One region of the Burkholderia sp. Ac-20353 genome, then DNA from elsewhere that is predicted to be linked to it. Evidence: riboswitches for the same ligand, from Rfam matches in the RefSeq annotation. Region 1 holds a riboswitch; the other holds the start of a gene.

Region 1 (10,064 bases):
GAGCTGAAAACCGGCTGTAAAACCGGCGCAGAAAAAGGACGGAAACCGTCGACGCGGTCGTCCATTTTGGAACGAGGGCATTGTCCGCGATCCGATTGCGGCGTTATTGCTGTCGCAGGGATCAACGCTTTGAATGGTGAGTGCTACACCAGGCTGTTATTTATTCCCGGTGTCGGCAGACACGTGCTGAAGTGACGCACCGAATTCTGCGCAAGAGTGACTTTGTGAGTCGGCGACTGCACATCAAGATTGCGTCGCGAAAACAAGTATAGGTGACGAGGAACGAAATGAAACGGTCGAGCGCGTGACAGACGTTCCTGCATGCGTGAAGACGTGTGATTTCCAGATCATTTGGGCAGCCGCAACGAGCACGAACAGCAGCACCACCATCCTGAACATCTTTGGCGGCATCTTGTCGCGCAGCGGGCGCACGATCCACATTCCGGCAATGGCCGGCAGGCTGGCCGCCGCCGAAATCGCGAGGTCAGCGCCACTTGCGTGCGCAGCGCCGTTGAACGTCGTGATCAGCGTGACGATCGACACCACCAGGATGATGGCGATCTGCTTCGTAAACGCCCTTCCAGTCGCGCCGGACGAAATCAGGTAGGTGGCAAGCAGCGGGCCCGGCACCGAAGCGATGCTTTCCATCAGCGCCGCGCCAAACCCGAGCGCGAAACCGACCGGCTTTTGCCATGCCTGCGGCAGGTTGAGCTTTGGCGAACAGAGCATGAGCGTCGCGGCCACGATCAGCAGCGCGCCGGACGCCGCCTGAGCATGCCCCGCATTGAGTGACAGGAGGATGGCGACGCCGACGACGTTTCCGAACACGGTTCCGACGATAGGTGCGGCGATTCGCCGTGCCGTCGCCAGTATCTCGCCACCTTCGAGCGCCTGCGGAATGTTGCCGAGGATGATCGGCATCGACAGCAGAAGCACCGCATGCCTGATCGGCAGGAACTGACTGAGTATCGGCATCGCGACAAGCGGCACGCCGATGCCCGTGATGCCCTTGACCATGCCGCCCAGCAACAGCGCGACGCCGATGCCGGCCAGATCGAAAAGGTCGAGCGCCTGCAGGCTGGAGACCAACACGCCTTCAACTGGATTGAAATGAATCATTGGGTGATATGTCGATACATCAGAGTTTCCGCCGCCACCCACTCCGCCCCCCACGCGGCCGCGAGCCGCTCACCGCGCCCGATCCGCACGGCCGCATCGTCGAAGTCGACGAACACGACCTGATCGGCCGCCGCCGGCCTCTCCGGCATCTCGCGTGTGCGCCCGTCCGTCAGCACCCACAGCCACCGCTGCTTGTCCGGATCGCGGCGCGCATCGTGCGCGAGCAGCGTCGCGGCGGCCGCGATGCCATCCGCGAGCGGCGTGCCGCCGCCACCGCCGACCGGCTCGAGCCAGCGTGCATTCCACCAGCGCGGCACTGCCGGCCCGAAGCGCCGCTCGGCGCCGGCCCCACCGAAGCAGATCAGCGCGGTTTCCGCACGCGCGCGCGCGGCCTGATCGAAATACGCGACGATCAATCCCTTCGCCAGCGCGAGACGATCGAACGACAGCATCGACGCCGAGCAGTCGAGCACGAAGCAATGCAGCGCGCGTGGCGCGCCGGCCCGCTTGCGGAAACGCAGATGATCGGCATGCAAGCGTTCGCCACGCGTGGCCGCGAACGTCGCCGGCCACGCGCCGGCCGCGCCGGCGCGCGCCGTGCCGGGCGTCCGTCCGGTCGCGCCTTGCTGCCATCGAGGACCACGGACCGTGTCCGCGGCGGCGCCGGCTCGATGGCTCAGCGTTTTTTTAGTGGCAGCGGCACCACGCCCTTCACCGCCTGCAGGCCAGCCGGTTCGGGCGGCAGGTAGCCCCAGTCGCGTTGCTGATCCGTCGCGTCGTGCGCGGAGGTGTCGGATGAGCCGGACGCTGCCGCGCGTTCCTGACGCGCGTCGCCGCGCGAGTGCTCGTCGTGCGGGCGTTGCTGCTGCGCTGCCGTGGACGGCGCCGACGCCGGCGTCTGTGGCGCATGGCGCCGATGCAGCAGCACGGCTTCCGCGACGCGCTCGACGTGCTCGACCGTCACCGTAAGCGCGCCGTCAAGCGCAGCAAGCGCACGTGCGGCGCGCAGCATCACGAGGTCCGCGCGCAGCCCGTCGACGGCCGCGTCGATACACAGCGTGCTGACCTGCGCATGCACGGCATCATCGAACGTAAGCGCCGGAAGCCGGTCGCGCGCCGCGCGAATCCGCGCGACCAGTTCACGCTGCGCGGCGTCGTATCGCGTACGAAACGCGTCGGGCTCGAGGTCGAACGCGAGCCGCGCCTTCACGATCTGCTCGCGCTGCGCCGCGTCGTAACAATTCTCGAGCGCGACCATCAGCCCGAACCGGTCGAGCAGTTGCGGGCGCAGTTCGCCCTCTTCCGGATTCATCGTGCCGACCAGCACGAAGCGCGCATCGTGCGCGTGCGACACGCCATCGCGCTCGACAATGTTGATCCCGCTCGCGGCAACGTCGAGCAGCGTATCGACGAGCCCGTCCGCGAGCAGGTTCACCTCGTCGACGTACAGCACGCCGCGATGCGCGCGGGCCAGCAGCCCCGGCTGGAAGCGCACGCCGTGTTCCGCGAGCGCGTGTGCGAGATCGAGCGTGCCCGTCACCTGTTCGTCGCTCGCCGACAGCGGCAGCGTCACGAACTGCCCTTCCGGCAGCAGCTCTGCAAGCGCGCGCGCGGCGGTTGATTTCGCGGTGCCGCGCGGCCCGCTGACGAGCACGCCGCCGAGCGACGGATCGATCGCGGCGAGCAGCAGCGCCTGTTGCAGCGCTGTCTGCCCGACGATCGCGGCAAATGGAAAAACTGCGGGAAACACAGCGGGGAAAGCTGCGGGAGCTACCGCGCGGGCGCGGTGCGTCGTCGGATCGGTCATCGCCGTTCCCCTTCCTGAAGTTGTTCGCTCGCGAGCCACACGGATTCGATCCGCTCGCGATAGTCGCCCGGCTGTTGCCACAGCCCGCGCTGCATCGCCTCGACGAAACGTTCGCAGATGCCATGCAGCGCGCGCGGATTGTGCCGCTCGAGGAACGCGCGGGTGTCGTCGTCGAACAGGTACGCGTCGGCGACGAGCGCATATTGATGATCGGCAAGCACGCGCGCGGTCGCGTCGTAGCCGTACAGGTAGTCGACGGTCGCGGCCATTTCCGCGGCGCCCTTGTAGCCGTGTCGCTTCACGCCGTCGAGCCATTTCGGGTTGACGACGCGCGAACGGATCACGCGCGCGATTTCCTCGCGCAGCGTGCGCATCTTCGGTGCGGCCGGGTTCGCGTGGTCGCCGTGATACAGGCTCGGCTGCCGGCCCGACAGATGCCGCACCGCCGCCGTCATGCCGCCCTGGAACTGGTAGTAGTCGTTCGAATCGAGGATGTCGTGCTCGCGGCTGTCCTGGTTCTGCACGACGACGTCGATCGCCGCGAGCCGCTCGCCGAACACGTCCGGCGCCGCATCGCCCGCACTGTTCTGCGCGTACGCATAGCCACCCCACTGGCGGTACGCGTCGGCGAGATCCGCGTCGGTCTGCCAGCGGCGCTGGTCGATCAGGTCCTGCAGCCCCGCGCCATAGCTGCCGGGCCGCGCGCCGAACACGCGCCAGCCCGCGCGGCGCCGCGCTTCGTCGGGCGGCACGCCCTGCGCGACCCACGTCGCGCGCTCGCGTTCGATGCGCGCGCGGATCGGGTTCAGATGCTCGGGCTCGTCGAGCGCGGCGACGGCCTGCACGGCCGCATCGAACAGATGCATCAGGTTCGGGAACGCATCGCGGAAGAAGCCCGATACGCGAAGCGTCACGTCGATGCGCGGCCGGTCGAAGATCTCGATCGGCAGGATCTCGAAGTCGGTCACGCGATGGCTGCCGTGCGCCCATTTCGGCCGCACGCCGATCAGCGCGAACGCCTGCGCGATGTCGTCGCCGCCCGTGCGCATCGTCGCCGTGCCCCACACGGACAGGCCGATCGCGCGCGGATAGTCGCCGTGATCCTGCAGATGCCGCTCGATCAGTTGCTGCGCGGATTTCAGGCCGAGCGACCATGCGGCCTGCGTCGGCACCGCGCGCGTATCGACCGAGTAGAAATTGCGGCCCGTCGGCAGCACGTCCGGACGGCCGCGCGACGGCGACCCGCTCGGCCCCGGCGGCACGAAGCGGCCGTCGAGTCCGCGCAGCAGCTGGCGCAGCTCTTGGTCGCCGCACGCGTCGAGCGCAGGCATCAGCGTCGCGCGCACGCGTTCGATCACGGGCAGCGTGTGCGTCCACTCGCCCGGCGGCAGCTCACACGGTGCCCCCGGCACACTCACGCACAAACGGTCGAGCCACTGCTGCGCGAGCCGTTCGAGGCGCTCGCGCGTATCACCGGCGTGTCGCCACGGCGACTCGTCGAGGTCCGCCAGCAGCGCGGGCCGTGGCCCATTCCACGGCGCGGCCCAGTCGGCCGCGAGCGGATCGAAATCGTCGCCGAGCGCGAGATCGCGCGCGAGCGCGCCGATCAGCCCGGCGCGCGCCTGCTGCCCGTCGCCGATCGGAAAGCGTGCGAGCGCGAGCAGCGTGTCGCGCCGCTGGCGATCGACCGGCGACATCCCGAACACATGCAGCCCGTCGCGGATTTGCGCTTCCTTCAGCTCGCACAGCCACGCATCGACGCGCGTCAGCAGCGCATCTTCATCACTGGCATCGCGCGGCGGCGCGACACTCAGTTCGTCATGCAGACGATGCTCGGCGATCGTCGCGAGAATCGTCTTGCGCAACAGCTTCGCACGCCGGGCGTCGACCATCAGCGCTTCGTAGTATTCGTCGACCTGCCGCTCGAGGTCCTGCAACGGGCCATAGTTCTCCGCACGCGTGAGCGGCGGCATCAGGTGATCGATGATCACCGCCTGCGCGCGCCGCTTCGCCTGGCTGCCCTCGCCCGGATCGTTGACGATGAACGGATACAGGTGCGGCAGCGGCCCGAGCGTCAGGTCCGGCCAGCACGCGTCGGACAGCGCGACGCTCTTGCCCGGCAGCCATTCGAGGTTGCCGTGCTTGCCGAGATGAATCACCGCGTCGACGCGGAACGCATGACGCAGCCAGAAATAGAACGCGAGATACGCGTGCGGCGGCACGAGGTCCGCGTCGTGATAGCTCGCGTAGTCATTCTCGCCGCGCGAGCGCGACGGCTGGATCCCGACGAACACGTTGCCCGCGCGCCAGCCCGCGATCGTGAAGCGCCGCTGGCGCAGCGTCGGGTCGGCTTCGGGCGGCCCCCAGCGATCGTTCAGCGCGTCGCGCACGGCGGCCGGCAGGCGATCGAAATGCGTGAGGTAGTCGGCGAGCGCGAAGCTCTGGAACGCGGGCCGCAGCGCATGCATCGCCGGGTCGTTGGTCACGCCTTCGGTGAGCCGCGCGATCAGCGCGTCGCCGTCGGCAGGCAGATCCGCGACCCGGTAGCCCGCGTCGCGCAGCGTCGCGAGCACGCCGAGCGCCGACGCGGGCGTGTCGAGCCCGACGCCGTTGCCGATCCGGCCTTCGCTTTGCGGATAGTTCGCGAGGATCAGCGCGACGCGCTTGTCGGCATTGTCGAGCGTGCGCAGCCGGCACCAGCCGCGCGCGAGCGCCGCGACGAAGCCGATGCGTTCGGCGTCGGGCTGGTAGCGCACGACGTCGACCTCGGTGTGCGGGCAGCGGTACGCGAGCCCCTTGAAGCTGACCGCGCGCGTGACGATGCGCCCGTCGACCTCCGGCAAGGCGATGTGCATCGCGATGTCGCGCGCGTGCAGACCCTGGTTGTCGGCGAGCCACGCGTCGCGGTTGCCGCCGGACAGGATCACCTGCAGCACGGGCGCGTCGCCGGCGAGAATGTCGGGCTCGGGACCATCGATCGCGCCGGCCGCGAACGCGGTCGTGTTCAGCACCAGCGCGATGTCGTGCGTGTCGCACAGCTGCGCGATCACTTCGCGGCTCACCGCATCCTTCAGCGACGTCACCGCGATCGGCAGCGGATTCAGTCCTTCGCGGATCAGCGCATCGGCGAGCGCGTCGAACACCGCGGTGTTCGCGGCCTGCCAGTGCGCCTTGTAGAACAGGAGCGCGACGACCGGCGCACCGGGCGTCCAGCGCGGCAGCCAGTCGTCGATGCTGGCCGGATCGCGCGCCGGGTGGTACAGCGCGGCGGCCGGCAGCGGGCGCGGCGGCTCCGGTTCGTCGCCGAAGCCGAGCGTGTGGAACGCGATGCTGCGCAGCAGCGCTTCGGCGTTGTGCGCGCCGCCTTCGCGCAGATAGCGCCACCACATCCGGCACAGCTCGGGTGCGACGGTGCTCTTCGCGATCAGGTTCGGATCTTCCTGCAGGTCGCCTGAGAACATCGCGAGCTGCTGCCGGTGCCGCGACGCGACCGACATCGCCTGTTCGATCCCGTACGGCCAATACGCCTCGCCGCCGAGGTGGTCGATCACGACCGCCTTGGCGTGCCGCAGCACGTCGTCGACGTAGAAATCGACCGATGCCGGCTGGCGCAGGAACGTCACGTTCGCGAGCCGCACGCTCGGGAAACCTGCGGGCAGGCGCGGCACGACGCTCGCGAGCAGCGATAGCGTGGTATCCGCCGAGCTCAGGATCACGATCTCGGCGGGCCGCTGGTCGATCCGGACAACGCCCTGCGTATCGTCGACGAAGCCGCCCGGCGTGGTGCGCAGCAGATGCATCGTGGGTTACGCCTGCTGCAGTTCGGCCGCGAGCGCCGCGTCGAACGCGCACTGCAGCTCGGCCGCGTCGAGGTCCTCGCCGATCAGCACGAAGCGGCTCGTGCGCGCTTCGCCGTCCCGCCAGCGGCGGTCGAAGTAGCTGTCGAAGCGGCGGCCGACGCCCTGGATCACGAGCCGCATCGGCGCGTCCGGCAGCGCGGCGAAGCCCTTCGCGCGATAGATCGTGTGCGTCTCGACGACGCGCTTGAGCGCGGCGATCGTCGCTTCCCGCGAGCCCGCATCGCCGCTGACGACGACCGAGTCGAAGTCGTCGTGATGGTGATCGTGATCTTCGTCGTCGGCCGAGCCATGATGGTCGTGGCGCAGGTGAATGGTGTCCTCGGACGCCGATTCGAGCCCGAGCAGCATCGCGAGATCCAGCTCGCCGCGCGTCGCGCGCACGATCTTCACCTGCGGCGGGATTTCTTCGCGGATCGCCGTCTCGACCTGTGCGAGCTGTGCGTCGTCGACGAGATCGGCCTTGTTGACGATCACGAGATCGGCCGCCGACAGCTGGTCGGCGAACAGCTCGTGCAGCGGCGATTCGTGGTCGAGGTTCGGATCGGCGCGGCGCTGCGCATCGACCGCCTGCGGGTTCTCCGCGAACTGCCCGCTCGCGGTGGCCGGCCCGTCGACGACGGTCACGACCGCATCGACGGTGAAGCTGTTGCGGATCGTCGGCCAGTTGAACGCCTGCACGAGCGGCTTCGGCAGCGCGAGGCCGGACGTCTCGATCAGCACGTGGTCGATGTCCGCGCGGCGTTCGACGAGCGCCTCCATCACCGGATAGAACTCTTCCTGCACGGTGCAGCAGAGGCAGCCGTTCGCGAGTTCGTAGAGCTGGCCGGACGCCTCGTCCTGCGCGTCGTCGCAGCCGATGCCGCAGCCCTTGAGGATTTCGCCGTCGATGCCGAGCTCGCCGAACTCGTTGACGATCACCGCGATGCGGCGGCCGTGCGCGTGTTGCAGGATGTGGCGCATCAAGGTCGTCTTGCCGCTGCCGAGAAAGCCCGTGACGATGGTGACGGGCAGCTTGCGCATGGTCATGGAAGGTCCTGTGTCGAAAATGGGGAAATCAGAAGGCGATCAGCAGCGAACAGACGGGATGGCGACGATTATTCCGCGCAGCGCGGACGGACTGTCGTTGAACAGGCGGAGGAACGAGTCGAGCATGGTGCACCTTGCGAACGGTCGACATGAAAAATGCCAACACGGCCGGCACCGGATGCCCGGGCCCGCGCACGCCGCCGGATGCCTGACCGGCCTCGCACGAAGCGCACGGCGGATCGGAACACGGAAGACGCTCGGGCACCGGACGCACGGTGGCTGCGGCCGTGGACGATGCGCCGCATCCCCGCGGCGCTGAACCCCTCGTCTCGGCCGGTATCCGGGCTGACGAACACGCCGCTTCGCCTTCCCGGACGCACGAAGCATCCAGTGGCGGTCGTCCGCATGCGCAGCAGGCATGCGGCGAAGCGGCGTTGCATTGCGGCGGGCGCAATGCGTTCGCTTACCGTTGCGGGGGCAGCACAGGTTGGCGCGGCCGCGATGCAGCCAGGCTCCCTGTTTCCCGTTTGACTGCGCGCGCAGGAACGCGCGCGCGAGCACCGAAACGCGTGCGAGTGTAGGCGTCGCGGGCGGGAGCGTCAAGGCGGCGTCGGGGCCGGATGCGGAACGATCCGATAGCCCGAACCGTGACGGGACGGGTTCCGGAATTGACGCGCCTTCACCCTCTCGCCCGGGAAACCGCTACGACCGCCCCGCACCGGGGCATGGCCGGGTGAAGGCGCGCTGCAGATCAAATCATCAGACGATTGACGTGGCTGCGGGGATTTGGCTACCGTCTGTCTTGCATCGCCACACCACCATCGACGGGAATTCGACATGAACGTTTCACGCATTGCACGCTACGGCATCGCGGCTCTGCTGATGCTCCGGCTCTCGATTTCATTCGCGGCGGATTATCAGGTCGAACGACTCGACAATGTGATCAAGGTCGACGCATCCGGAAAGCGCGTCGTGAAGGTCGATCTGTCGATCAAGCTGCTGACGGATGCGGCGATCGCCCGCTTCGGCCAGTACGCGCTGTCATACAACGCGCAGTTCGAAAAGCTCGACATCGACGCGGCGCAGACGATGCACGCCGACGGCTCGACGGTTCCGGTCGATAGCGAGCGGGGCATCTTCGACCGCCCGGCGCCTGTCACGATCGCGGCGCCGCAATTCAGCGCCGGGCATTTGCGCATCGTCACGTTTCCCGCGCTCGCGAAAGGCGATTCGATCCGGCTGTCGTACACGCTGACCGACACCGACACGCTGTTTCCCGGCAAATTCAGCGTGCAGCTGTCGTTTCCGCCGATCGAGGACTATCGTTCAGCGAACGTCACGCTCGACACGCCGGACGACATGCCGGTCGCGATCGACGCGCGCGGCATGCGCCAGTCGGCCGATGCGTCCCGCGACGGACGCCGGATCCGTTCCTATCACTACGAAACCCCGCCGTCCGGCCCGCTCGACGAGCAAGCGAACACGGTCGCGTGGACGGATATCGGCCCCGTCTTCATCGCGAGCAACTTCTCCGGCTACGCGGAAATCGCCCACGCGTACCACGAGCGCGCGTTCGACAAGCAGCAACCGGACGACGCGATCCGCCAGCTTGCGGACCAGTTGACCAACGGGGTCCCCGACCGGCGCGAGCAGGCGACGCGGCTGTACGCATGGGTGGCGCGCAACATCCGCTATGTCGGCGTGTATTTCGGTGCGGGGCCGGTCGTCCCGCATCGCGCCGACGAGGTGCTCGCCAACCGCTACGGCGACTGCAAGGATCAGGTGACGCTGCTGTCCGCGCTGCTCGACGCAAAGGGCATCAGGAGCCACGCGGTGCTGGTCAATCTCGGCGATCGCTATCGCCTGCCCGCCGCACCCGATGTCCTGACGTTCAATCACGCGATCATATGGTTGCCGGAATTCGACGTGTTCGCCGATACGACGGTCGGCGTGCTGCCGTTCGGCGCACTGCAGTTCGAGTCGAGCGGCAAGCCCGCGCTCGACACCTCGACGGGCAAGCTGCTCGTCACGCCGCCACAGAACGGCAACAACAGCCGCTCGCTGCTGGCCTATTCGGTCGATCTCGATCGTGACGGCAATGCGACGATGACGGGCGACATCACGCTCGACGGCCAGGAAGTCCAGCGGGCGCGCCAGATGTTCATACACGTCCAGCCGAAACGGCTCGCCGACGAGATGCTGCGCCGCTTCGGGCTCGCGGGCGAGTTGCGGATGCGCCCGCGTCATCTCGA
Region 2 (6,130 bases), on a different contig from region 1:
GCCGAGCCGTCCGCCGCCCGAATCGTCGCGCGCGCCACTGACGAGCCACTCGCCGCCGACGCGCACCGCGCCGAACGCACGGCTCGCCGTCGCCGACGCGAACCGCCGTGCGCGCCGGTCCAGGTCCTGATTCTGCGTTTCGTCGATCGGGTTCTGCAAGGTGGCGGCAACCCGCACGTCGGTCTTGCCGACATGCCCCTGCCACGACGCCTCGAGCCCCTGCACCTTCGCGCGGCCGACGTTCTGCGCGACATAGAAGAAGCTGTCCGCGGCGGGGCGATAGTCGATCAGGTTCGCATAACGTGTCTGGAACGCGGTGACGCGCACGACGCCCAACGCATCGGACGCATACTGCACCGCGGCCTCGACCGAATGGCTGCGCTCGGGCTGGATCGACGGATTGCCGGCGATCGGGTAATAGAGATCATTGAAGCTCGGCGCGCGGAATGCGCTCGAATAGCTCGCAGTGACTTTCCACCGATCGGTGACGTCAAGGCCGTAACCGAGATAGTACGAGTTCGCGCCGCCGAAATCCGAATACTGGTCGCGCCGCAGGTTCGCCTGGAACTGCTGGCGGCCGAATCGCGCCGTGTAGCCGAGCCAGCCGGAATTCACGTGACGCTGCGGCGCCGAATACACGTTCGACATGAACTGCTGGTCGAGCCGCTCGTAGCCGGCCTGGATCATCTGGTCGGGTGCGATCCGGAAATCGTTCTGCCACGTGTACTGCCGGTTGTCGCTGTTGAAGTGGTCGGTGTACACACCGTTCAGCTCCGACTGGCTGCGATCGTTGCCGGTGGCAACGCTGACATGCGTCGTCCACCAGTCGAGCAGCTTGCCGTTCGCGTACACGCGCGCCTGCTGTACGCGCGAATACAGGTTGTTCAGGTCGGTCGGCGCGCCGAACGCGTTGTCGTAGCTGTTGTTGCCGTTCGACTGGAAGTAGCTGACGCCCGCGTCCCAACGCGCATTGAAGCGATGCCGCAGCGATGCCGTGACGCTCTCGTTCAGATAGCCGTTCGCGTTCGGGTTCGCATTCGGCTGCTTCGCGGGATCGAGCGCGGAAAAACCGTTGTCCTTCTCGCGCGCGACCGACAGGCTGAAGGTCGTGTTGCCTTCGCTGTCGAGCCGGCCCGACACGCCCGCCTGCTGCGTCTGCGTGCCATAGCTGCCGAGGCCGACCGCGAAATTGAAACGCGGCGGATGATTGCCACCGTCCTTCGTGAACACCTGCACGACGCCGCCGATCGCGCCCGAGCCGTACAGCGACGACACGTTGCCGTTCACGATCTCGACGCGCTCGATCTGGTCGAGCGGCAACTGGCTCAGTTGCGCGGCGCCGAGGCTCGCCGAATCGACCCGCACGCCGTCGATCAGCACGAGCGACTGCGTCGATTGCGCGCCGCGCAGGAACAGCGTCGCGGTCGCGCCCGGGCCGCCGTTGCGCACGATCTGCGCACCCGGCGCGAACGCGAGCAGCGTCGGCAGATCGGCGCCCGGATGTGCAGCGATGTCCTGCGTGTCGAACACGGTCGTTTGCGGAATCGCGTCGGCGAGGGCTTGCGGCGCACGTTGCGCGGTGACGACGACCGGCACGAGCAGCGACGCTTCGGTGTTCTGTTCGGCGGGTGCGGCAGCGGGCACAACGGCGGACACAACAGCGGGCGAGGCGGCAGACGCAACAGCAGGCGCGGCGGGATCGGCAGCGGCCGTCTGCGCCGCAGCGGCGAGCGGCAACCCGCATAGCGCGCCGAGCGCGGTGCGGGCGATTGGGGTCAGCATCGAAGATAGTCCTGTGAACGGCTGCGCGCCCCGCTTCCCCGCAGGCCGCGCGTCATGAAGCCCGCGTACGGGCTCCCCGCCTCGGCCGGTATCCGGGCTGGCGGCACACCGGCTCGCCTTCCCGCGCGATTCACGCGCAGTGGCCTGCGCCCGCGTACGAACCGCACACATTGAGCGCACCCGAGCCGGCCTGCATCGTCCGATGCGGCCGCTTACCGTTGCGGGGGCAGCGCAGGTTGGCTGCTCCTGGCGGAGCCGGCGCCCTGCTTCCCGTTTAACCGCGCGTCGTACGCGCGAGCACCGAGGCGGCGCCAGTTTAGGAGCCGGCCGCGGGAGCGTCAAGAAAGCGGCCCGCACGCATGCGAAATCGCGTCCGTTTCGCCAATTCGCGGCAAGAAGCCGGGGTGTTACGACTGGAAACGTTACAGATGTCGGAATGCGCGCTATTCCGCGCTAAAATGCTGGGTCTTTAGAGGACGCAGCAGATGCTCAACGAACTCGAAACCCTATCTCAAAATATTGGCCGGCTGATTGCACTGAACCAGCGCTATCACTCGGAACGGCTCGTGCTCGAAGAGCAGGTCGCACAACTACGCGCCGAAGCGGACACGGTGCGCACCGAGCTCGCGCAGCTGCGCGAGGAACGCAATGCGCTCGCAGAGGAACGCGACACGCTGTCGGCGAAGATCGACGACGCGCAGGTGAAGCTGAACGCGATTCTCGAAAAACTGCCGCGCACGAAGAGCACGGCAGAAGCCGACAACCAGCTCGACCTGCTGGATGCGCAGGCGCGCACCGATAGCGACGACGCGGCCAGCCACGGAGAACACGCATGAGCACCAAGCAGATCGAAGTCTCGATTCTCGGTCAGGCCTATCGGCTCGCCTGTTCGGCCGAGACCGAAGCGGCGCTGCTCGAGGCCGTCGCGCGCGTCGACGCGGAAATGTCGAAGATCCGCTCGAACAGCTCGGTGCGCGGCACCGATCGCATCGCGGTGATGGCGGCGCTGTCGATCGCGTCGGAGTTGCTGCGGCTGCAGACGAGCGTGCGTCACGGTGAAGCATTTCCCGCGGAGGAAATCCGGCGTACAATGCGCCAGATGAACGAAAAGCTCGGTGCGGTGCTCGCACAGCACGAGACGCAGTAACCTCGAATCGATGCGTCGATTCCGCTTGATCTCCGCGGTCAACGGTGGTCAAATTGGACGCATAGATTCACAGTTCAGTCAGCTTCCCTGCCTGGTTCGCCAAGGTCATATATTCCTTGAACCAATGCCATGTGCACGGTTGCGGAAATTTGTAGCACGGGCGCGCGCGTCACTCTGTCTGATGTACCCGAAGTGCTGCTAACTGCGACCAATTCTGAACCCTGGTTCAGGATGCCGGCCTAGCGGCTAAGGCGGGGGCCTATCTAACGGCATCGGGCTCGTCCCGATGCCGTTTCCTTTTCCAGGGCCTGTTTGCCTCTTTCTGCATCGATCACGATCCATGCAATACTGGCTGATGAAGTCCGAACCGGACGAAGCGAGCATCGACGATCTCGCGAGCGCGCCGCAGCGCACGCTGCCCTGGACCGGCGTGCGCAACTATCAGGCGCGCAATTTCATGCGCGACACGATGAAGATCGGCGATGGCGTGCTGTTCTATCACTCGAGCTGCCCCGAGCCGGGCATCGCGGGTCTCGCCGAAGTGTCGTCGACGCCCTACCCCGATCCCACGCAGTTCGATCCGAAGAGCCCCTATTACGATCCGAAGTCGACGCAGGAAACGCCGCGCTGGCTGCTCGTCGATGTCCGCTTCGTGAAGAAGTCGCCGCTCGTTTCACTCGCGGCGCTGCGCGAACACGACGAACTCGCGGACATGCGCGTGCTTGCGAAAGGCAACCGGCTGTCGATCACGCCCGTCACGCGCGCCGAATGGCGCTTCATCACCGAACGGCTGATGGCGTAAGCGCGCGCGTGCAAAGGTCAAATTCGGTCAGCACGCACGCGCCGTCCGGAACTCGCCGGTCCATCGCCCGGACTAAGCAACCGCGACCGGCCGATCCGGCCGGCTGTCGTTCTTCCCTCGCGCGGTCCGCCCGCGTCGCGCACGCGTGATCCGCGTGCGCCCCATAAGGAGTCCAACAATGACGAAGAAATCCGCACTCGCGCTGTCGCTGATGCTTGCCACCGCCGTGCCCGCCGCGCTGGCCCTCGCGCCGGCAGCCGCACAGGCCCAGTCCGTCAACCCGCACTTCCCGCAGCCGTCGGGCGTGCTGTCGCTGTCGTCGCAGGCCAGCAGCGAAGTGCCGCAGGACGTGATCCACATCACGCTGTTCTATGAAGAGCAGGCGAAAGATCCGGGCAGCCTGACGTCCAAGCTGAACCAGCGCGCCGACGCCGCGCTCGCGCAGACGAAGAGCGTCGCCGGCGTAACCGCGCATACGGGCGCATTCTCCGTTTATCCGAGCACCGACCGCGACGGCAAGATCTCCGCATGGCGCGGCCGTACGGAAGTCGTGCTCGAGTCGCGCGACTTCGCTGCGGCATCGAAGCTCGCGGGCCAGTTGTCGAACCTGATGCAGGTGGCGAACGTCGAGTTCACGTTGTCGCCGGAAGCGCAGCGTGCGGCCGAGGAGAAGCTCACGACCGAAGCGATCAAGTCGTTCCGCACGCGCGCGGACGAAGCCGCGAAGGCATTCGGCTACAACGGCTATACGATTCGCGACGTGAATGTCGGCAGCGGCCGCAACGTGCAACCGTATCCGCGCGTGATGGCGATGGCCGCGCCTGCGATGGACAGCGCGAAGATGAGCGCGCCGATCGCAGTCGAAGGCGGCAAGGCGACCGTGTCGGTGACGGTCAACGGCTCGGTGCAGATGAAGTAACGCGCGACGTCTGCCCGCCAGATGCGAAAACGCCGGCCCTGGGCCGGCGTTTTTCGTTGCTGCGTCATTCAGTTGAACGCATCATGCGGTGGCCGCGGTCGCGCGGCGCCGATACGCCCAGATCATCATCGCGATGCCCGCGATGATCATCGGCAACGACAGCCACTGCCCCATCGACAGGCCGAGCGCGAGCAGCCCGAGGAAATCGTCCGGCTCGCGCGCGAACTCGACGGTGAAGCGTGCGAGGCCATAGCCGATCAGGAACAGCGCGGACACCGCGCCCATCGGACGCGACTTGCGCGCGAACAGGAACAGCGCGAAGAACAGCACGATGCCTTCGAGCGCGATCTCGTAGAGCTGCGACGGATGGCGCGGCAGCATCTGGTATTGCAGGAACACGTCGTTCAGGTGCCACTTCGCGGCGAGTTCCGGATGCGCGCCGAGCCACGCCGCATCGTCGCGCGATGCGCCCGGGAACAGCATCGCCCACGGCTCGTTCGGAGCGGTCACGCGCCCCCACAGTTCGCCGTTGATGAAGTTGCCGAGCCGGCCCGCCGCGAGACCCGTCGGCACCATCGGCGCGACGAAATCGGTGACCTGCAGCCAGTGACGCTTGCGCTGCCACGCAAACAGCATCATCGCGAGCGTCACGCCGAGGAAGCCGCCGTGAAACGACATCCCGCCTTCCCACACCTTGAAGATGTCGAGCGGATGCGAGAAGTAGAAGCTCGCCTTGTAGAACAGCACGTAGCCGAGCCGGCCGCCGAGCACGGTGCCAAGGACACCGTAGAACATCATGTCGTCGATGTCCTTTGCGGTCCAGCCCTGCGAAGCGACATGCGGCAGCTTCAGGCGGACCCGGCCGACGACGATCGCGGCGATGAAGCCGACGAGATACATGAGGCCGTACCAGCGCACGGCGAGCGGCCCGAGATGGATCGCGACAGGGTCGAAATTCGGGTGAATGATCATGGGTTAGCGGTGAAGGTTTCGAATTCGCTGCGACGGCGCGTGAAACGTGCCGCGCATTGGACGACGCCGGCGCGCGATCGTTCGCGTCACGCGCGGACGATCGCCTGCGCGCGCACGATGTCGATGAAGCCGGCCAGCACGGGGCTGACGTCGCCCGTGCGCCACACGAGGCCCGTCTCGACGACAGGCGCGCCGTCCGCGAGCGGCCGGTAGACCACGCCGGTGCGCCGCAGGTTACGCAGCGACTGCGGCACCAGTGCGACACCCATGCCGGCCGACACGAGGCTCACGATCGTCTGCATCTGGATCGCTTCCTGGCCGATGCGCGGGGTCACCCCCGCCGCGCCGTAGCAGCCCGTAATGATGTCATAAAAGCCGGGCGCCAAACGGCGCGGGAAGATTACGAGCGGCAGCGCGGCGACGTCCGCGAGCCGCACCGGCGCGTCCTCGGGTGCGTCCGAGGCCGCCGCCGGCATCGCCAGCACGAGCGGCTCGCGCGCGACCGGCA

Evidence for each region. A riboswitch is a leader RNA that binds a small molecule or an ion and turns the genes downstream of it on or off. The one in region 1 is predicted to bind cobalamin.
Region 2: linked by a shared signal. The riboswitch ahead of G3N94_RS38625 (TonB-dependent receptor) and the one ahead of cobW (cobalamin biosynthesis protein CobW) in region 1 are both predicted to bind cobalamin.

What each region holds. Positions count from the first base shown of each region.
Region 1 covers NZ_JAAGPL010000077.1:1,581-11,644, reverse strand. Annotated here, with positions in the region: gene G3N94_RS21660 (hypothetical protein) at 1-195, shown strand, start outside; gene G3N94_RS21655 (sulfite exporter TauE/SafE family protein) at 244-1,119, opposite strand; gene G3N94_RS21650 (VWA domain-containing protein) at 1,116-1,655, opposite strand; gene G3N94_RS21645 (ATP-binding protein) at 1,796-2,926, opposite strand; gene cobN (cobaltochelatase subunit CobN) at 2,923-6,726, opposite strand; gene cobW (cobalamin biosynthesis protein CobW) at 6,733-7,812, opposite strand; cobalamin riboswitch at 8,126-8,392, opposite strand; gene G3N94_RS21630 (DUF3857 and transglutaminase domain-containing protein) at 8,650-10,064, shown strand, end outside.
Region 2 covers NZ_JAAGPL010000304.1:4-6,133, reverse strand. Annotated here, with positions in the region: gene G3N94_RS38625 (TonB-dependent receptor) at 1-1,782, opposite strand, end outside; cobalamin riboswitch at 1,848-2,102, opposite strand; gene G3N94_RS38620 (ATPase) at 2,268-2,618, shown strand; gene G3N94_RS38615 (cell division protein ZapA) at 2,615-2,929, shown strand; RNA gene ssrS (6S RNA) at 3,011-3,191, shown strand; gene G3N94_RS38605 (EVE domain-containing protein) at 3,270-3,731, shown strand; gene G3N94_RS38600 (SIMPL domain-containing protein) at 3,910-4,650, shown strand; gene lgt (prolipoprotein diacylglyceryl transferase) at 4,732-5,622, opposite strand; partial or broken gene G3N94_RS38590 (LysR substrate-binding domain-containing protein) at 5,709-6,130, opposite strand, start outside.